Regions from separate parts of the Streptomyces sp. NPDC001920 genome, predicted to be linked through region 1. Evidence: predicted binding sites of a transcription regulator. Region 1 holds the regulator's gene; each other region holds the start of a gene.
The links. The regulator HrcA, encoded in region 1, represses chaperone genes, less so after heat shock. The targets are predictions, from matches to a motif close to TTNGCACTCNGNNNNNCNGAGTGCNAA.

Region 2: groL (chaperonin GroEL) is a predicted target of HrcA. The motif match lies at 4,055-4,081, and genes of this name have one in related genera.
Region 3: groES (co-chaperone GroES) is a predicted target of HrcA. The motif match lies at 2,903-2,929, and genes of this name have one in related genera.

Annotation. Positions count from the first base shown of each region.
Region 1 covers NZ_JBSFEP010000010.1:54,271-61,304, reverse strand. The annotation lists gene ACWCPI_RS18435 (DUF3097 domain-containing protein) at 1-536, opposite strand, end outside; gene ACWCPI_RS18430 (MBL fold metallo-hydrolase) at 579-1,322, opposite strand; gene hrcA (heat-inducible transcriptional repressor HrcA) at 1,487-2,503, shown strand; gene dnaJ (molecular chaperone DnaJ) at 2,504-3,640, shown strand; gene ACWCPI_RS18415 (nitronate monooxygenase) at 3,840-4,970, shown strand; gene ACWCPI_RS18410 (16S rRNA (uracil(1498)-N(3))-methyltransferase) at 4,967-5,716, shown strand; gene ACWCPI_RS18405 (hypothetical protein) at 5,807-6,364, shown strand; gene ACWCPI_RS18400 (S41 family peptidase) at 6,439-7,034, shown strand, end outside.
Region 2 covers NZ_JBSFEP010000007.1:91,387-98,420, forward strand. The annotation lists gene ACWCPI_RS13770 (alpha,alpha-trehalose-phosphate synthase (UDP-forming)) at 1-333, opposite strand, end outside; gene ACWCPI_RS13775 (glucosyl-3-phosphoglycerate synthase) at 418-1,362, opposite strand; SAM riboswitch class I at 1,494-1,649, shown strand; gene thrC (threonine synthase) at 1,668-2,954, shown strand; gene ACWCPI_RS13785 (MoaD/ThiS family protein) at 2,951-3,226, shown strand; gene ACWCPI_RS13790 (cold-shock protein) at 3,679-3,885, shown strand; gene groL (chaperonin GroEL) at 4,209-5,831, shown strand; gene ACWCPI_RS13800 (NADH:flavin oxidoreductase) at 6,031-7,034, shown strand, end outside.
Region 3 covers NZ_JBSFEP010000003.1:297,215-304,248, reverse strand. The annotation lists gene ACWCPI_RS06730 (ester cyclase) at 1-645, shown strand, start outside; gene groL (chaperonin GroEL) at 709-2,328, opposite strand; gene groES (co-chaperone GroES) at 2,448-2,756, opposite strand; gene ACWCPI_RS06715 (polysaccharide deacetylase family protein) at 2,992-3,840, opposite strand; gene ACWCPI_RS06710 (polysaccharide deacetylase family protein) at 3,837-4,856, opposite strand; gene ACWCPI_RS06705 (class I SAM-dependent methyltransferase) at 4,947-6,116, shown strand; gene ACWCPI_RS06700 (FG-GAP and VCBS repeat-containing protein) at 6,369-7,034, opposite strand, start outside.

The DNA of each region.
Region 1 (7,034 bases):
GCCTCCGCGATGCGCCACTCCTTCGAGCCCGGCACCAGGTGGTCCACCAGCACCCCCAGCCGCGCATCCGGACCCGGTGCGAAATCGGCCACGATCGACGGGAGGTCGTCGACGCCCTCCAGGTACTCCACCACCACGCCCTCGATGCGCAGGTCGTCGCCCCAGACCTTCTCGACCAGCTCGGCGTCGTGCCGGCCCTCCACGTAGATACGCCCGGCGCGGGCCACGCGCGCGCGTGCGCCGGGGACGGCGACCGAACCGGATGCCGTACGGGTGGGACGTACCGGAGCAGCGCCCGACGGCCGGACGAGGGTCACCACCCTGCCCTCCAGCAGGAACCCGCGCGGTTCCAGCGGGAACACCCGGTGCTTGCCGAAGCGGTCCTCCAGCGTCACGGTGCCGGCCTCGCAGCGGATCACCGCGCCGCAGAAACCGGTGCCGGGCTCCTCGACCACCAGGCCCGGTTCCGCGGGGACCTCGGGGACGGGCTTCGGCTTCTTCCAGGGCGGGGTCAGGTCGGCGGAGTACTGGCGCATTCGAGTGACGATAGGAGAATCCCGGCCGCCATGGAGCGCGGATCAGTGCGACACGCCGAAACGGGCTGCGAGGGCGTCGCGCTGGCGTCGTACGTAGTCCGCGTCCACCACCGCTCCGTGACCGGGTACGTACAGCGCGTCCTCGCCGCCCAGCTCCAGGAGCCGGTCCAGTGCCGCCGGCCAGTGGGACGGTACGGCGTCGGGGCCCGCCTGGGGCTCGCCCGACTCCTCCACCAGGTCGCCGCAGAAGACCACCTCCCGATCCCCGGGGGACCGGCCCGGCACCAGCACGACCAGGTCATGGGCGGTGTGGGCCGGGCCCACGTTCGCCAGGAGCACCTGGTGACCGTCGTCGAGGTCGAGCGTCCACTCGCCGCTGACCTGATGGCGCGGGTGCACCAGGGCGTCCACCGCCTCCTCCGCCGACGCCGGGTCCAGGCCGTTGCCCACCGCGTCCGCGCGCAGCTCCTCGCGCGCGTGCCGCTGCGCGAAGACCGTGTCCATGCCCACGGCGCCGAAGATCTCCGTCCCCGCGAACGCCGCCGCCCCGAAGACGTGATCGAAGTGGGGATGGGTCAGCGCGAGATGAGTCACACGGTGACCCGCGAGCCACTGCGCCTGCGTACGCAACCGCGCGCCCTCCCCGAGGCTTGACCCGGCGTCGATCACCAGCGCCGTGTTGCGCCCCACGACCAGCCCGGCCGTGCAGTCCCACACCGGGAGCCGGCACCGGCCCACCCCGGCGGCCAGTCGCTCCCACCCCAGCTCTTCCCAAGTCACCGTCATACGGCGACGCTAGCGGGGACACCACCGTCAGGCACGGTGGTGCCGGACCGGCCTTGCCCGGGGCGTACCCCACGGCCGTACACTGGGCCGGGGACGGCTGGCACTCGCCCGCGCAGAGTGCCAGGCGAAACGTCAAGGGAACGAGTTCTGGAGGTGTGCGCGAGATGCTGAGTGAACGCAGGCTCCAGGTGCTGCGCGCCATCGTCCAGGACTACGTCGGGACGGAGGAGCCGGTCGGCTCCAAGGCGCTCACCGAGCGGCACAACCTCGGCGTCTCCCCGGCGACGGTCCGCAACGACATGGCGGCCCTGGAGGACGAGGGCTACATCGCCCAGCCGCACACCAGCGCCGGGCGGATCCCCACCGACAAGGGCTACCGGCTGTTCGTCGACAAGCTCGCCGGCGTCAAGCCGATGAGCCCGCCGGAGCGACGCGCCATCCAGAACTTCCTGGAGGGCGCCGTCGACCTCGACGACGTCGTGGCGCGCACGGTACGGCTGCTCGCGCAGCTCACCCGGCAGGTCGCCGTCGTGCAGTACCCCTCGCTGACCCGGTCGACCGTGCGGCACGTCGAGCTGCTCTCGCTCGCGCCCGCACGGGTGATGCTGGTGCTGATCACGGACACCGGACGGGTCGAGCAGCGGGTGGTCGACTGTCCGGCGCCCTTCGGCGAGGCCTCGCTCGCGGATCTACGCGCGCGGCTGAACAGCAGGGTCGCGGGGCGGCGCTTCACCGATGTGCCGCAGCTCGTCGAGGACCTCCCCGAGGGCTTCGACGTGGAGGACCGCGGCACCGTCTCGACCGTGCTCTCCACCCTGCTGGAGACGCTCGTCGAGGAGAACGAGGAGCGGTTGATGATCGGCGGCACCGCCAATCTCACCCGCTTCGGACATGACTTTCCCCTCACCATCCGGCCGGTGCTCGAAGCGCTGGAGGAGCAGGTCGTGCTCCTCAAGTTGCTGGGCGAGGCCAAGGATTCGGGCATGACCGTGCGCATCGGTCACGAGAACGCCCACGAGGGACTCAACTCCACGTCCGTGGTCTCGGTCGGCTACGGTTCGGGCGGCGAGGCAGTCGCCAAGCTCGGCGTGGTCGGACCGACCCGCATGGATTACCCGGGAACGATGGGAGCGGTACGCGCAGTGGCACGTTACGTCGGACAGATCCTGGCGGAGTCGTAAGTGGCCACGGACTACTACGCCGTTCTCGGCGTGCGTCGCGACGCGTCGCAGGAAGAGATCAAGAAGGCCTTCCGGCGGCTCGCTCGCGAGCTGCACCCGGACGTCAACCCGGATCCGAAGACCCAGGAGCGGTTCAAGGAGATCAACGCCGCTTACGAGGTGCTGTCGGACCCGCAGAAGAAGCAGGTCTACGACCTCGGCGGCGACCCGCTGTCCCAGGCGGGCGGCGCGGGCGCGGGTGGCTTCGGGGCCGGTGGCTTCGGGAACTTCTCGGACATCATGGACGCCTTCTTCGGCACGGCGTCCCAGCGCGGCCCGCGCTCGCGCACCCGGCGCGGCCAGGACGCGATGATCCGGCTGGAGGTGGAGCTCGACGAGGCGGCCTTCGGCACCACGAAGGACATCCAGGTCGACACGGCCGTCGTCTGCAACACCTGCAACGGTGAGGGCGCGGCGCCCGGCACCTCCGCCCAGACCTGCGACATGTGCCGCGGCCGCGGTGAGGTCTCCCAGGTCACCCGGTCCTTCCTGGGCCAGGTCATGACGTCCCGGCCCTGCCCCCAGTGCCAGGGCTTCGGCACCGTGGTCCCGACGCCCTGCCCGGAGTGCGCGGGCGACGGACGCGTACGGTCCCGCCGCACCCTCACGGTCAAGATCCCGGCCGGCGTCGACAACGGCACGCGGATCCAGCTCGCCGGTGAGGGCGAGGTCGGGCCCGGTGGCGGTCCCGCCGGTGACCTGTACGTCGAGATCCACGAGCTGCCGCACGCGATGTTCCAGCGGCGCGGCGACGACCTGCACTGCACGGTGACGATCCCGATGACCGCGGCGGCCCTCGGCACGAAGGTGCCGCTGGAGACGCTGGACGGGCTGGAGGAGGTCGACATCCGGCCCGGTACGCAGTCGGGTCAGTCGATCCCGCTGCACGGGCGCGGCGTCACGCATCTGCGCGGCGGCGGCCGAGGGGACCTCATCGTGCACGTCGAGGTCCAGACCCCGACCAAGCTGGACCCCGAGCAGGAGCGCCTCCTGCGCGAACTGGCCAAGCTGCGCGGCGAGGAGCGGCCCCAGGGGCAGTTCCAGCCGGGGCAGCAGGGGTTGTTCTCGCGGTTGAAGGACGCGTTCAACGGGCGCTGAGGCGGTCGGGTCGCGCTGCTGGGGGTCCGGGAGTCGTCCCCCGGGTGGGCATGGTCAGCCGGGGGAGCGGGGGTTGTTCTCGGTTGAAGGACGCCTTCACGGGCGCTGGCTCCAAGGGCCGCGGGCCGGGGATTCACCGGCCCGTGCCAAGGGGAAGGGTCGATTCGGACTTGCCAGAGGGACGTGACAACATGCCGTCATGTCCTCCGCGCTGACCGATCTCTTCCCCCTCCCGATCGTGCAGGCCCCCATGGCGGGCGGCGTCTCCGTGCCGCATCTCGCCCAGGCCGTGTCCGAGGCCGGCGGGCTGGGGTTCCTCGCCGCCGGGTACAAGACCGCCGACGGGATGTACCAGGAGATCAAGCAGCTGCGGGGCCTGATGACCAAGCCCTTCGGGGTCAACCTCTTCATGCCGCAGCCCGAGCACCCCGGCGCGAGCACCGGCGGCACCGGAGCGGCCGGCGCCGCGCCCGCTTCCGCGGCGGCCGTGGACGTCTACACCCACCAGCTGGCCGGCGAGGCCGCCTGGTACGAGACCGAGCTGGGCGACCCGGACAGCGGACGCGACGACGGGTACGACGCCAAGCTCGCCGTGCTGCTCGACAACCCGGTGCCGGTCGTCTCCTTCCACTTCGGGGTGCCCAGCCGCGAGGTCCTGGAGTCGCTCCGCCGCGCCGGAACCTTCACCCTGGTCACCGCCACCACGCCGGACGAGGCCCTCGCCGTGCAGCAGGCCGGCGCGGACGCCGTGATCGCCCAGGGCATCGAGGCCGGCGGGCACCAGGGCACCCATCGCGACAACCCCGAGACCGACGGCACCGGCATCGGGCTGCTCTCGCTCATCGCGCAGATCCGGGAGACCGTGAACCTGCCCATAGTCGCCGCCGGCGGCATCATGCGCGGCAGCCAGATCGCCGCCGCCCTCGCGGCCGGGGCGAGCGCCGCCCAGCTCGGCACCGCCTTCCTCGCCACCCCCGAGTCCGGCGCCAACCCCCTGCACAAGCAGGCGCTGACCAATCCCCTGTTCGTACGGACCGAGTTGACGCGTGCCTTCTCCGGGCGCCCCGCCCGCGGCCTCGTCAACCGCTTCATGCGCGAACACGGGCCGTACGCCCCCGCCGCCTACCCCGAGGTCCACCACCTGACCTCGCCCCTGCGCAAGAAGGCCGCCGCGTCCGGGGACCCGCAGGGCATGGCGCTGTGGGCCGGACAGGGGCACCGGATGGCGCGCGAACTGCCCGCGGGGCAGCTGGTGGAGGTGCTGGCCGCCGAACTGGACGCCGCGGCGACAGCGTTGTCCTCCCGCCCGGCAGGGGGTGCGAGGCGATGACGGCTCCCGTATTCCTCGTCGAGCACTTCGACGCGGGTGACGCCGGGCGGTACGTCCTCGACGGCCCCGAGGGACGGCACGCCGTCTCCGTCAAGCGGCTCAGGCCCGGGGAGACCGTCGTCCTCACGGACGGCGAAGGCCGCTCGGCCGAGTGCGAGGTCGTCGGCACGGAGGGCAAGGACCGGCTCATCGTCCACATGAGCCCGGTGGCCGAGGAACCCCCGGAGTCCCCCCGCATCACCGTCGTCCAGGCCCTGCCCAAGGGCGACCGCGGCGAACTGGCCGTCGAGACCATGACCGAGACCGGTGTGGACGCGATCGTGCCCTGGGCGGCCGCCCGGTGCATCACGCAGTGGAAGGGCGAGCGCGGGGCGAAGGCCCTCGGCAAGTGGCGGGCCACCGCCCGCGAGGCCGGCAAGCAGTCCCGCCGCGTACGGTTCCCCGAGGTCGCGGACGCGGCCACCACCAAGCAGGTCGCGGCGCTCCTCGCCCGAGCCGACTTCGCCGCCGTCCTGCACGAGGAGCGCGACTACGGCAGCGAGCCGCTGGCGACGGCCGAACTCCCCGCCGAGGGTGAGATCGTGCTCGTCGTCGGACCCGAAGGCGGCGTCAGCCCCGAGGAGTTGGCCCTCTTCGAGGAGGCGGGCGCGAAGGCGTACCGTCTCGGCCGCACCGTGCTGCGCACCTCCACCGCCGGAACGGCGGCGACGGCTCTGCTTCTCGGCCGCACCGGCCGCTGGTCCTGACACGGCCGCGCTCCGAGGGCCGACCGGGAGCGCCGACAGTGGCCGTATGCGCTCTACCGCGCCGGCCGGGACAGTGGCAGGCTGCCCTCCATGGGGGCGTTCAGGAGGGTTTGGGGTCGAGCGGACCGCACGGGTCGTGCGCGCGGCGTGCGCGCGGCGGGCGTGGCGGGGCTCGCCGTGGTCGCCGCCGGCGCGATGGTGGCCTGCGATCCGGGCGGGCTGAGCAGTGCGACCGTGGCGTTCACGACCGACCAGACCGTGACCGAGGAACTGAAGCGGCAGAAGGCCGACGTGCAGTGGCTCAACTGCACGGGCTCGTACGACGACGGCGGCAGGTCCTCCGCGCCGACGGCGAGTGAGAACACCGTGGTCGAGGTCGACTGCGAGGGTGAGACCAAGGACGGCAAGGACATCACCGTCACCGGCCGGATCACTCGGGCCGTCAGCGGCGCCTGTGTGCGCGGGGACCTCGTCGCCAAGATCGACGGCAAGGAGTGGTTCCACGTCAACGGGCTGGGCAACTGCAACGCCAAGCCCTCGCCGGTCGCCCCGGGCGGCGGACAGCAGCCCGGTCCCACGGTCACGGTGACGGTCACCAGGACCGTCTACTGCAAGCAGCATCCGAACTGCTGGCCGGAGGGCAAGTGAGCGCATCGCCGCGGGAGTTGGTCAAGTGATCCGAAGGCCTGTCCCCGGACGCCGCCCCTGCTTATGGTGATCGGGTGACTCAGTCCGCGACGTCTGGATCGTCTTCGTATCTCCGGTACCCGCACCTGCACGGCGACCTGGTCGCCTTCACCGCCGAGGACGACGTGTGGCTCGCCCCGCTCGGCGGCGGCCGTGCCTGGCGGGTCAGCGCCGACAACGTGCCGGTGAGCCTGCCGCGCATATCGCCCGACGGCACGACCGTCGCCTGGACCTCCAGCCGCGACGGCGCCCCCGAGGTGCACATCGCGCCGGTCGACGGCGGGCCCTCCAAGCGCCTCACCCACTGGGGCGGCGGGCAGACCAGGGTGCGCGGCTGGACCCCCGACGGCCAGGTCCTCGCGATCAGCGCCCACGGCCAGGCGGGCAGCCGTCGCACCTGGGCGCACACCGTCCCGCTCGACGGCGGCCCCGCGACCGTCCTGCCGTACGGTCCCGTCGCCGACGTCGTGCACGGCCCGCACCTCGTGCTCGCCTCCGCGCCCATGGGGCTGGAAGCGGCACGGTGGAAGCGCTACCGGGGCGGCACGGCGGGCAAGCTGTGGATCGACCTGACGGGGGAGGGGGACTTCACACGGCTGCACGAGGAGCTGGACGGGAACATCGAGTACCC
Region 2 (7,034 bases), on a different contig from region 1:
GGGCGTCTGGTAGAGCATGTGGTGCACGAACCACAGCACCGAGTTCGCGATGCCGTTGTACGCGTCGGAGTGCACCTCGGCCGGGATGTCGAGCATCCGCACGCCGTCCCGGCCCGCCCCCGCGACCCCGCGCCGGACCGCCTCGCGGTCACCGTCGGAGAGCGCGGAGCACACCCACAGCGCGTCCGCGTCCGAGCCGATCGCGGACAGGCCCGAGACCAGCCCGCCGCCGCCGCGCTTGGCGTTCAGCGAACCGTCCGCGGCCACCGTGTACGAAACCGGGCCGCGGTTCGACGCGACCAGCACTTTTGCAGCACCCTGCGTGGAAGCCATACGCCTCAACCTAGCCCGGCACGGAAACGCTCAAACGTACGGTTCCACTCAGTGGCGGGCCTGTATACGGCCCGTGTGCGACAGCTACGCGACCCGCCGCGCCGCGTACTCGGCGATCTCCACCATGGGCGGCCGCTCCTCGGTGTCCACGGAGTACGTGCGCGGCTCGAACCCGTCCTCGCCGCGCTCGAACTGGGTCAGGCAGGGACGGACGAGATGCCCGCGGGCCAGCCGCAGCTGGGCGGTGCGGTAGATCGCCGCGGACATCCGGCCCAGGGCCTGTCCGTCCTGGTGGCGGTGCTTGCGCACACCCACGTCCACCTGGGCCAGGGCGTCCAGGCCCACCAGGTGCAGGGCGTCGACCAGCATGCCCAGCTCCACGCCGTACCCGACCGGGAACGGCAGCTGTTCCAGCAGCGAGCGGCGGGCCGCGTACTCGCCGCCCAGCGGCTGCACGAAACCGGCCAGCTGCGGCCAGTGCATGTTCAGCAGCGGGCGTGCCATCAGCTCGGTGACCCGGCCGCCCTGTCCGGCCGCGGCGCCCAGGGGGCGGTCGTACATCGCCTTGACCAGGTCGACGCCCGGCTCGGTGAGCAGCGGGCCCACGATGCCGGAGACGAAGTCCGAGGAGAACTCCTTCAGGTCGGCGTCGATGAAACAGATGACATCCCCACGGGTGACGAGCAGGGAGCGCCACAGGACCTCGCCCTTGCCGGGCACGGCCGGCAGGCGCGGCAGGATCTCGTCCCGGTGCACCACGGTCGCGCCGGCCGCCGCGGCCACCTCGGAGGTGCGGTCGGTGGACCCGGAGTCGACGACGACGATCTCGTCGACCAGCGGAATCTGCCGGACCAGGTCGTGTCGGATGATCGCGACGATCTCGCCGACGGTCTCCTCCTCGTTGAGCGCTGGCAGCACGACGGAGACCGACTGGCCCGAACGCTGCTTGGCGGCCAGTACGTGATGCAGCGGGTGGTCGGACACGGACCAGGAGCGGGTGCTCAGCCAGCGCTCGACTTCTTCCAGCACGGTCGGCTGCTCCTCACTGTTGTCTCGCGGTTCGGACGACTATCTCAACTGTCCTGGCCGTCGGTTACAGTCTTGGACAAGGCGGATGACCATCGCATGTCCGAGGTCACCCGTCGCCCACAACCGCATACAGCTCATCCAGAGGGGCAGAGGGAAACGGCCCGATGAAGCCCCGGCAACCCTCCAGTCGGTACTCGTAGGTCACTGGCGACCACTTCGCGAGGCTCCCGGCTAGGGAAGGTGCCAAATCCGTCTCACGGCGAAGTGCGTCGTGAGGAAGATGAGGAGAAAGGGCCTCGCCTCACATGGCTGTGCAGACTGTTGCAAGCACCACGGAATCCACCGTAGACCTCGGTCCCGCCGCGGCGCTGTCCTGCCGCGAGTGCGGTCACCGGGTACCCCTCGGACCGGTCTTCGCGTGCGAGGAGTGTTTCGGCCCGCTGGAGATCGCGTACGACTTCTCGGCCTACGACACCGAGGAGCTCCGCAGGCGGATCGAGGCGGGACCCGCGAACATCTGGCGCTACGCGCCCCTGCTGCCCGTCCCGGCGGACGTGGCGACCAAGCCGAACATCAACCCCGGCTGGACCAAGCTCGTCCAGGCCGACAACCTCGCGGCCGAACTCGGTGTCGAGGCCGGCAAGCTGTTCGTCAAGGACGACTCCGGCAACCCGACGCACTCCTTCAAGGACCGTGTCGTCGCCCAGGCCCTGGAGGCCGCCCGCGCCTTCGGCTTCACCACGCTCTCCTGCTCCTCCACCGGCAACCTGGCCGGTGCTGTCGGCGCCGCCGCCGCGCGCGCCGGCTTCCGCTCCTGTGTGTTCATCCCGCACGACCTGGAGCAGGGCAAGGTCGTCATGGCCGCCGTCTACGGCGGTGACCTCGTCGGCATCGAGGGCAACTACGACGACGTGAACCGGTTCTGCTCCGAGCTGATCGGCGACCCGGCCGGTGAGGGCTGGGGCTTCGTCAACGTCAACCTGCGTCCGTACTACGCCGAGGGCTCCAAGACCCTGGCGTACGAGATCTGCGAGCAGCTCGGCTGGCGGCTGCCCGACCAGATCGTGGTGCCGATCGCGTCCGGCTCGCAGCTCACGAAGATCGACAAGGGTCTTCAGGAGCTGATCAAGCTCGGGCTGGTCGAGGACCGGCCGTACAAGATCTTCGGCGCGCAGGCGGAGGGCTGCTCGCCGGTGTCGGCCGCCTTCAAGGCCGGCCACGACGTGGTCCGCCCCCAGAAGCCGAACACCATCGCCAAGTCCCTCGCGATCGGCAACCCGGCCGACGGTCCGTACGTCCTGGACATCGCGCGCCGCACGGGCGGTGCGGTGGAGGACGTGACCGACGAGCAGGTCGTCGACGCGATCAAGGTGCTCGCCCGGACCGAGGGCATCTTCGCGGAGACCGCAGGCGGGGTGACGGTGGGCGTCACGAAGAAGCTGATCGACAACGGTCTGCTCGACCCCGCCAAGACCACCGTCGTCCTCAACACCGGCGACGGCCTGAAGACCCTCGACGCGGTGGCCGGTACCGGCCTCACCGCCACCATCCGCCCGAACCTGGACTCCTTCCGAGAGGCTGGCCTCGCATGAGCGTGACCGTCCGCATCCCCACCATCCTGCGCACCTACACCGGCGGTCAGGCCGAGGTCGCCGCCGAGGGCGCGAACCTCGGCGAGGTCATCGCCGACCTGGAGAAGAACCACACCGGGATCGCCGCCCGTGTTCTCGACGACCAGGGCAAGCTGCGCCGGTTCGTCAACGTGTACGTCAACGACGACGACGTGCGCTTCGAGCAGGGACTGGAGACGGCCACCCCGGACGGAGCGGGCGTTTCCATCATTCCGGCCGTCGCCGGCGGCTGAGCACGGCTGACCGAATGACCGATCATTACCGTCGGTAACGCCAATTACCGAGGGTTCATCGAATTGCCCCCACCGTGAGAGAAGCGGAGGGGGCAATTCTGTGTGGTTGAGCGAGGTACAGTTGGGGAACGAGCTGCCGATCCCTGAGTCGACAGCCCTGCATTTCTGCCGCATGCCCGACAAGAAGTAGCCAAACTGTGTGGGTTTTATGCGGCTTTTGTCATGTTTGCCGGGTCCGACTTGACCTGAAGTCAGGGGAATTGTCCCCACATTCCCGACCGGCCGTGCCCGGATTTCTCGTCCGATTGACCTGTTGCAGAGGGCAGTTGGGCAGATACATTCAGCCGCGGTCGACGCGTTCCGGCGCACGCCCCCGACCGATGGGGGGTGAGGTCTGACCCGGATCCGCGAAGTGTGGATCTGTGCAAGGGCCAGTAATAGGGGAGTTAGGCATGGCTCAGGGCACCGTCAAGTGGTTCAACGCGGAGAAGGGGTACGGCTTCATCGCGGTCGACGGTGGTGCGGATGTTTTCGTCCACTACAGCGCGATCCAGATGGACGGGTACCGCACCCTGGAGGAAGGTCAGCGGGTCGATTTCGAGATCTCGCAGGGCCAGAAGGGGCCGCAGGCGGACATGGTCCGTCTGGCGACCAGCTGAAGCACGCGTCGACACTGCAGCGACGTTCTTCGAAGGGTCCGCACCTCCCGGGGTGCGGACCCTTCGCCATGCCCGGGGCCCCCTCCGAGCCCGTGTGCGCCGGGCTGAGCGCCCCGCCCGAACACGAGAGCCGCTTGCACTCGACAGGGGCGAGTGCTAATCATTGGCGTTAGCACTCTGAAGGTGAGAGTGACAACGAAGGACCGGGTCGGTGAGGCCCGCAGGCCGGGTGGGGCAAGGAACCACGAGGCAGGCAGGCCGTCCGTCGCGGGCGCGGGCGCGGTCCGAAGGAATCACCCCCAGTCCTGGAGGGACCACTTCACATGGCCAAGATCATCGCGTTCGACGAGGAGGCGCGGCGCGGCCTCGAGCGCGGCATGAACCAGCTCGCGGACGCCGTGAAGGTGACGCTCGGCCCCAAGGGTCGCAACGTCGTCCTCGAGAAGAAGTGGGGCGCCCCCACGATCACCAACGATGGTGTGTCCATCGCCAAGGAGATCGAGCTCGAGGACCCGTACGAGAAGATCGGCGCCGAGCTGGTCAAGGAAGTCGCCAAGAAGACGGACGACGTCGCCGGTGACGGTACGACCACCGCGACCGTTCTCGCCCAGGCCCTGGTCAAGGAAGGCCTGCGCAACGTAGCCGCCGGCGCCAACCCGATGGCCCTCAAGCGCGGTATCGAGAAGGCCGTCGAGGCCGTCTCCGCCGCCCTGCTGGAGCAGGCGAAGGACGTCGAGACCAAGGAGCAGATCGCCTCCACGGCCTCCATCTCCGCCGCCGACACCCAGATCGGCGAGCTCATCGCCGAGGCCATGGACAAGGTCGGCAAGGAAGGCGTCATCACCGTCGAGGAGTCCCAGACCTTCGGTCTGGAGCTGGAGCTCACCGAGGGTATGCGCTTCGACAAGGGCTACATCTCGGCGTACTTCGCCACCGACATGGAGCGTATGGAGGCCGTCCTCGACGACCCGTACATCCTGATCGCCAACTCCAAGATCTCCTCGGTCAAGGACCTGCTCCCGCTGCTGGAGAAGGTCATGCAGTCGGGCAAGCCGCTGCTGATCATCGCCGAGGACGTCGAGGGCGAGGCCCTGTCGACCCTGGTCGTCAACAAGATCCGCGGCACCTTCAAGTCCGTCGCCGTCAAGGCCCCGGGCTTCGGCGACCGCCGCAAGGCCATGCTCGGCGACATCGCCATCCTCACGGGCGGCGAGGTCATCTCCGAGGAGGTCGGCCTCAAGCTGGAGAACGCCACGCTCGACCTGCTGGGCAAGGCCCGCAAGGTCGTCATCACCAAGGACGAGACCACCATCGTCGACGGTGCCGGCTCCTCCGAGCAGGTCAACGGCCGTGTGAACCAGATCCGTGCCGAGATCGAGAACAGCGACTCGGACTACGACCGCGAGAAGCTGCAGGAGCGCCTGGCGAAGCTCGCCGGCGGCGTCGCGGTCATCAAGGCCGGTGCCGCCACCGAGGTGGAGCTCAAGGAGCGCAAGCACCGCATCGAGGACGCCGTGCGCAACGCCAAGGCGGCCGTCGAGGAGGGCATCGTCGCCGGTGGTGGCGTGGCCCTGCTGCAGGCCTCCCAGGTCTTCGAGAAGCTGGAGCTGGAGGGTGACGAGGCGACCGGCGCCAACGCCGTGAAGCTCGCGCTGGAGGCCCCGCTGAAGCAGATCGCCGTCAACGGTGGTCTCGAGGGCGGCGTCGTCGTGGAGAAGGTCCGCAACCTCGCCGTCGGTCACGGCCTGAACGCCGCGACCGGTGAGTACGTCGACATGATCGCCGAGGGCATCATCGACCCGGCGAAGGTGACCCGTTCCGCGCTGCAGAACGCCGCCTCCATCGCCGCGCTGTTCCTCACCACCGAGGCCGTCATCGCCGACAAGCCGGAGAAGGCCGCCGCGCCCGCCGGTGGCGGCATGCCGGGCGGTGACATGGACTTCTGATCCCTCGCGGATCGGGCTCGTCCTACCGAGGGCGGCACTCCCTGGAGACAGGGGGTGCCGCCCTCGGGCGTGTCCGGGGTCACGGCCGGACGGGGTGGGATGAGGAATGCGGCGCCCGTACGATCAGTTGCTTAAGAGGCTGCAACAATGCATGCGCACATACTCACCGGTTTGCAGACACCACCCCGAGGAGACCCGCGTGACCGTCACCGAGACCCCCGCCTCCCGTGCGGCCCAGATCCTGTCCCGGCCTGCCGTGATCAACGGTCTGACCGTGCCGAACCGCATCGTCATGGCCCCGATGACGCGCATGTTCTCGCCGGGCGGTGTTCCCGGCGAGGACGTGGTGTCGTACTACGCCCGCCGCGCCGCCGCCGGCGTCGGTCTGATCGTGACCGAGGGGACGTACGTCGGTCACGACTCGGCCGGGCAGAGCGACCGCGTCCCGCGCTTCCACGGTGAGGAGCAGCTCGCGGGCTGGGCGAAGGTCGCCGAGGCGGTGCACGCGGCGGGCGGCACGATCGTCCCGCAGCTGTGGCACATCGGCATGGTCCGCAAGCAGGGCCAGCCGCCTTTCGCGGACGCCCCCGCCGTCGGCCCCTCCGGTCTGCGCATCGGCGCGACCGAGCCCACGGGCAGGGTGATGACCCGGAGCGATCTGGACGACGTCATCGGTGCCTTCGCGCAGGCCGCCGCGGACGCCGAGCGCATCGGCTTCGACGGTGTCGAGCTCCACGGCGCCCACGGCTACCTGCTCGACCAGTTCCTGTGGGCGGGCACCAACCGCCGCACGGACCCGTACGGCGGCGACCCGGTGGCCCGTACGAAGTTCGCGGCGGAGATCGTGGCCGCCGTGCGGGAGAAGGTCTCCGCCTCCTTCCCCGTCATCTTCCGCTACTCGCAGTGGAAGCAGGAGGCCTACGACGCCCGTCTCGCCGAGACCCCCGAGGAACTGGAGGCCATCCTCACCCCGCTGGCCGCGGCCGGTGTCGACGCCTTCCACGCCTCCACCCGCCGCTACTGGATCCCGGAGTTCGACGGCTCCGACCTCAACCTGGCCGGCTGGACGAAGAAGCTGACCGGCAGGCCCGTCATCACGGTCGGCTCGGTCGGCCTGGACGGTGACTTCATCCACGCCTTCGTGGGCGAGGGATCCGCGGTCAAGGGCATCGACGACCTGCTGGACCGTCTGGAGCGCGAGGA
Region 3 (7,034 bases), on a different contig from region 1:
ATGAACCGGCTGATGGACAGGTGGGTCGAACAGACCCAGGGGAAGCGGACGGCGACGCACGACATCATCGGCAAGGACCGGTCCGATTCCTCGCACTTCATCGAGATCGTGGAGTTTCCGTCGTACGAGGAGGCGATGCGGAACTCCCACCTGCCCGAGACGGACCGGATCTTCCAGGACATGGTCGCGCTCTGCGACGAGGCACCCACGTTCACCGATCTGGACGTGGTGCGCGACGAGCAGCTGAACGTCCGGGCCGCGCGGGCCTTCTTCGAGGCGATGGGCAGGATGGCGCCGGACCGGATCGGGGAGCACCTGACCGACGACTACGTGGACAACGATCCGTCCTACCCGCAGCCCGTGCGGGGGGTGGCCGGGGTGCGCGAGCAGTACGCGGGGTGGCGTACCGCCTTCGACTTCACCTTCCGGATCGACGACCAGATGGCCCAGGACGACCAGGTGTGCACCCGCTGGACCTGGGTCGCCCGGCACAAGGGCGAGTTCCTGGGGATCCCGGCGACCGGGCAGGACGTGAGCATGCAGGGCATGACCTGGCAGCGGTTCCGGGACGGCAGGATCTGCGAGAGCCACTGGGTCTACGACCGGGCGGGTCTGCTGGAGCAGCTGGGGGTACTCGGTGGGTGACGCCCGCGAAGGGAGAAGCCCCCGCTGCCACGGCAGCGGGGGCTTCTTCGAGTGGTGCGTGCCTCAGTGGGCGTGGCCGTGGCCCGCGGCGGCCGGCTCCTCCTCTTCCTTCTTCTCGACGACCAGGGTCTCGGTCGTGAGGAGGAGGGAGGCGATGGAGGCGGCGTTCTCCAGGGCGGAGCGGGTGACCTTGACCGGGTCGATGACGCCGGCCTTGACCAGGTCGCCGTACTCGCCGGTGGCGGCGTTGTAGCCGTTGCCCTTCTCCAGCTCGGCGACCTTGGAGACGATGACGTAGCCCTCCAGGCCGGCGTTCTCGGCGATCCAGCGCAGCGGCTCGACGGCGGCGCGGCGGACGACCGCGACACCCGTGGCCTCGTCGCCGGTCTTGTCGAGGTTGCCCTCCAGGACCTTCACGGCGTGGACCAGAGCGGAGCCACCACCGGAGACGATGCCCTCCTCGACCGCGGCGCGGGTCGCGGAGATGGCGTCCTCCAGACGGTGCTTCTTCTCCTTCAGCTCCACCTCGGTGGCGGCGCCGACCTTGATCACGCACACGCCGCCGGCCAGCTTCGCGAGGCGCTCCTGGAGCTTCTCGCGGTCCCAGTCGGAGTCCGTGTTCTCGATCTCGGCCTTGATCTGGGCGACGCGGCCCGTGACGTCCTCGGACTTGCCGGCGCCGTCGACGATGGTCGTGTCGTCCTTGGTGACCGTGACGCGGCGGGCGGAGCCCAGCACGTCCAGGCCGGCCTGGTCGAGCTTGAGGCCGACCTCCTCGGAGATGACCGTGGCGCCGGTGAGGACCGCCATGTCCTGCAGCATCGCCTTGCGGCGGTCACCGAAGCCGGGGGCCTTGACCGCGACCGCGTTGAAGGTGCCGCGGATCTTGTTGACGACCAGGGTCGACAGGGCCTCGCCCTCGACGTCCTCGGCGATGATCAGCAGCGGCTTGGAGGAGCCGGCCTGGATGACCTTCTCCAGCAGCGGCAGCAGGTCGGCGATGGAGGAGATCTTGCCCTGGTTGATGAGGATGTACGGGTCCTCCAGGACGGCCTCCATGCGCTCCTGGTCCGTCACGAAGTACGGCGACAGGTAGCCCTTGTCGAAGGCCATGCCCTCGGTGAAGTCCAGCTCCAGACCGAAGGTGTTGGACTCCTCGACGGTGATGACACCGTCCTTGCCGACCTTGTCCATCGCCTCGGCGATGAGCTCGCCGACCTGCTGGTCCTGGGCGGACAGCGCGGCGACGGCGGCGATGTCGGACTTCTCGTCGATCGGGCGGGCCGAGGCGAGCAGGTCCTCGGAGACGGCCTTGACGGCGGCGTCGATGCCCTTCTTCAGGGCGGCCGGGGAGGCACCGGCGGCGACGTTCTTCAGGCCCTCGCGCACCAGCGCCTGGGCGAGCACGGTGGCGGTGGTCGTACCGTCACCCGCGATGTCGTTGGTCTTGGTCGCCACCTCCTTCACCAGCTGGGCGCCGAGGTTCTCGTACGGGTCCTCGACCTCGACCTCACGGGCGATGGTGACACCGTCGTTGGTGATGGTGGGCGCGCCGAACTTCTTGTCGATGACGACGTTGCGACCCTTGGGGCCGATCGTCACCTTGACCGTGTCGGCCAGCTTGTTGACGCCGCGCTCGAGGGCGCGACGGGCGTCCTCGTCGAACTTCAGGATCTTCGCCATGACAGCGGGAGCCCTCTCGGAAATCTGTGGGTGAAAAAGGCACTGCGCCCCAGGGCGCCCGGCTTCTCAAGTGGTCGCGGGGGCCAGGGGCGCAGCGTCGAGCAATGTGCTGAGGTGACTTACTTCTCGATGATCGCGAGCACGTCGCGAGCCGAGAGGACGAGGTACTCCTCGCCGTTGTACTTCACCTCGGTGCCGCCGTACTTGCTGTACAGCACGATGTCGCCGGTCTTGACGTCGAGCGGCAGGCGCTCGCCGTTCTCGAAGCGGCCCGGGCCCACGGCCAGGACGACGCCCTCCTGGGGCTTCTCCTTGGCGGTGTCCGGGATGACCAGGCCAGAGGCGGTGGTCTGCTCGGCGTCGAGCGGCTGGACCACGATGCGGTCCTCAAGCGGCTTGATGGCAACCTTGGAGCTGGTGGTCGTCACGATCCGACCTCCCCCTTCGGAGATCTCACGGGGTTAACTGTCTGAGGTGGCGACCAGGTGGATCCGTCGTCGCGGGTGCCGGACCTGCCCGTCGCGTAGTTGGCACTCTCCAGGGGGGAGTGCCAGAGCCGAGACTATGACCGCGATTAGCACTCGGTCAAGCGGACTGCTAATTGCCCGCGGCGCGGCGCCGAGTTTGCCGTGCGCCGTTCGCCTGTGCGGGCGCACGGCGGCGTCAGAGGTAGTCCTCCAGCCGCCCGACCGTCAGCCCTCGTCCCTGGATCGCACGCAGCAGCCGCGTCGTCCGCTCCCTCAGCGTCATTCCGGTCGGCTCCCCGGACGGGACGGACACGATGTCACCGGCGCGCAGACGGCCGGGGCCCTCGGCGTACGTCAGTTCGCCGTCGCCCTCCATCGCCGCCCGCCACAGCACGACCGCCCGCACCCCGCAGCCGGCCGCCGCGCGCAGCGTGGTGGTGTCGTACGTGCCGTAGGGCGGCCGGAAGAGGTGGGGGCGGATGCCGAAGCGGGCGCGGAGCTTGTTCTGCTGGCCGCAGATCTCGGCGCGCTGGCCGGCGTACGGCAGACCGCGCAGGGCCGCGTGGTCGAGGGTGTGGTTCTGCATCGACGCGCCCACCGAGCGCAGGCGCGCGAAGTGGCCGTAGCCGGGGCCGACCACGCTGTCGGTGAGGAACATGCTGACCGGCAGCCGTAGTTCGCGGACCATGTCCACGAAGCGGGGGTCCTTCTCGGCGCCGTCGTCGTAGGTGAGGAACACGACCCTGTCGCGGGTGGCGACGCGGTCCACGACGGGCAGCGGGTCACGCCCGGGCGGCTGCTGCCGGGCGGGCGGGGACGGCGGCGCGGGCAGCGGGGCGGTGAGGCCCCAGCGGCGGTACGGCTGCGCCGTGGGCGTCGGGCCCTTGGCCGAGCGCGCCTCCTGCGCCGCCTTGTGGCCCGGCACTCCGCCGGGTCCCACCGTCGCGGTCGGCCGGTCGCAGCCGGTGAGCAGGACGGCCGCCACGGCCACCGCCGTCAGCGCCCGCAGTCCCGCCCGTCGCCTCGGCGCCCGCCCGGACCTCACAGGTAGTCCTCCAGCCGGGCCACCGCATACCCCTCGGCCGTCACCTTGTTCAGGAATCGGCGGATCATGTCGGGCATTGTGCCCTTCCAGTCGTCCCGTCCCCGGAAGTGCGTGAGGACGATGTCACCCGGCCGGATCCTGCGGTCCCACTCGCGGTAGTCCCAACGGTCCACGAAGACCTCCTCGTTCCACAGGGGGACGTACTCGATCCCGCATCGCTTCGCGGCGCGCAGCGTGTCGCGGTCGTAGTTGCCGAAGGGGGGCCGGAAGAGCACCGGCCGCTTGCCGTAGCGCCGCTCGATCACCTCCTGCATGCCGCAGATCTCACGCTTCTGGCGGAGGTAGGACAGGGCCGGGAGGTAGGGGTGGTGCAGGGTGTGGTTGTTCAGGACCACGCCTGCGTCCTGCATCCGTTCGAAGTAGCCGTAGTCCTCCTTGATCAGGTAGTCGCTGAGGAAGGCGGTGTACGGCACCTGGAGGTCGGTCATCATCCGCAGGAACGCCGGGTCCTTCTCGGCACCGTCGTCGATGGTGAGGAAGACGACCTTCTGCTTGGTGGGGACGGTGGTGAAGACGGGTGGAAGGCCGAGCTCCTCGTGTCCCGTCACCTCGAAGCCGTCGCGGGTGGTGATCCTCGGCTTCTTGGCGGGCGGCGGCGGAGCCGTCAGCGGCACCCGCGCCAGGCGCCAGCGTCTCGCGGCGGCGACCCGGGCGGCGTGGGCGGCCTGGGCGGACGGGAACTTCCCGGGGGGCGCGGCCTCGGCGTGGGGGTGCTCGGAGCGCGGGTGGGGGCTGCCGACCGGGGGTGGCGCCTTGAGCGGCCGGCCGCTCGGGCCCGCGCCGGCGCCGGACGGCCCGGCGCTTCGCCCCTCGACCGGGGCGCAGCCCGAGGCGACGGCGGCGACCGCGAGGGCCGTGATGCCGCCGCGGATGCGCGAGCGCCGAACCGCCCGGCGGCGGTGTGCCGCAAGCGCCCCATTCGAGCGACTTTTGTCATTTTGTAGTACTACTCGCATGGTGCGGGATCTTCGCAGGCACCCGCCCCGAACCCCGGCCGACACCGCCGCGGGAGGCGATCCGTCAACCAAGTGGCCGACAATGACCCGGTGAACGACCTCGCCTCCTTCTCCTGCCTCCTCACCCCCGAGGGCCACGCCCTCCTCGATGCCGTGCGCGACACCGACCCCGCCGACGAACTCGCTGTCGCCACCCGGCTGCGCCGCGAGCACCCGGCCGAGCTGGTGTCGGCGGCGCTCGGGCAGGCCCGGCTGCGGCAGCGGGCGGTGGCCAAGTTCGGGGCGGCGGACGCCGGGCGGATGTTCTTCACCCCCAACGGGGTCGAGCAGTCGACGCGGGCGAGCGTGGCGGCCTACCGGGCCGGACGGATGAAGGAGCTGGGGGTCGGCTCGGTCGCCGATCTGTGCTGCGGGATCGGGGGTGACGCACTCGCCCTGGCCCGGGCCGGGATCCGGGTGCTGGCCGTGGACCGGGATCCGGTGACCGCCGCGGTGGCGCGGGCGAACGTGGCGTCCCTCGGTCTCGCCGGACTGGTCGAGGTGCGCGAGGCGGATGTCACCGAGGTGGACACGACCGGCTACGACGCCGTGTTCGTCGACCCTGCGCGGCGGGGCGGCCGGGGCAGGGTCTTCGACCCGGAGGCGTACTCACCGCCGCTGTCCTGGGCCGTGGAGGCGGCCCGGAAGGCCCCGCGGGCCGCGCTGAAGATCGCGCCGGGCATTCCGCACGAGGCGGTCCCCGGCGAGGCCGAGGCCGAGTGGATCTCGGACGGCGGGGACGTGAAGGAGGCGGTGCTGTGGTTCGGGACGCAGCCCGGTGCCGTGCGGGCCACCCTGCTGCCGGGGCCGCGGTCGCTGCTCTCCCGGGGGCTTCCCGACCCCCGGGTCCGGCCGGTCGGGAGGTACCTGTACGAACCCGACGGCGCCGTCATCCGGGCGCATCTGGTCGCCGAGGTCGCCGACCAGCTGGACGGCGGCCTCGTCGACGCGACCATCGCCTACGTCACGGCGGACGAGCTGCGCCCGACGGCGTACGCGACGGCGTACGAGATCACCGACCAACTGCCCTTCAACCTGAAGAAGTTGAAAGCGCTGCTGCGCGAACGCGAGGTCGGGACGCTGACCGTGAAGAAGCGGGGGTCGGCCGTCGAGCCGGAGGAACTGCGCAGGAAGGTCAAGCCGCAGGGGCCGAACTCGGCGACCGTCTTCCTGACCCGGGTCGCCGGGGCACCGACCGTGCTGGTGGGCCGGCCCGCCTGACACAGGACCGCAGCGCGGCCCGGCGCAGCAGCGGGCGCCCGCTCCCGCTCGACGCGCGCCGGTTCCGCCGCCCGCGTGGACCGCGCCCGCGCCCGCTCCGTGCGGCCGAGGCGGTCCGGAGGTCGCCGCGCGCACCCGGCGGCACATGGTGGTCCCGCCGGGCGGGTGCGGCGGCGATCGCGTCGACGATCTCCGGAGACGGTCGCAGCCCCTCGGCCATCGGCCCCGGCGTTCGTGCGGCGCCCGGAACCGTCAGCCCACCTCGGACCCGAACCCGGACCTCGCGTAGGGCGCCCCGACCGCCCGGCCCCCGAACACCAGTGCCGCGTCCGTCACGATGCCCGCCGGCCTCCCCCGCAGCAGCCACACCGCCCCGTTGTCGGTGTCCTCGCCCTTCGCCGCGGCGGCGAGGTCCGCGTAGCCGTTGCCGTTGATGTCGAGGATCCGGACGGCGTTGCCGAACGTGTCCCCGGGTTCCGCGGTGCCCGGCACTCCGGCGGTGTTCTGGGTGAACGCCTGGGCGCCCGTCCCCGTCAGCCCGGTGCGGCTGCCGCGCAGGACGTCGACGACGCCCGCGGCACCGGCCTCGCCGAGCCCCTCGCCGGGTGCCCCGACCGCCACGTCGTCGATGCCGTCGCCGGTGATGTCACCGACGGCGAGGGCGGAACCGAAGTGGTCACCGCTCTCCGACGTGCCCGGGACGCCCGGGGTGTCCTGGCTGTACGACATCCAGGTGCCGGAGGGCGTGAGACCGGACGGCGAGCCGTACGCGACCTCGATCTTCTCCGCGTGGCGGAAGCCGACCAGCAGGTCGTCGCAGCCGTCGCCGTTGACGTCGCCCAGGGCCACGTCGCCCTCCCCGTCGGGGGCGGTGGCAGGGGTGAGCCCGGCGGCCGAGGACAGGTAGAACTTGGTGCA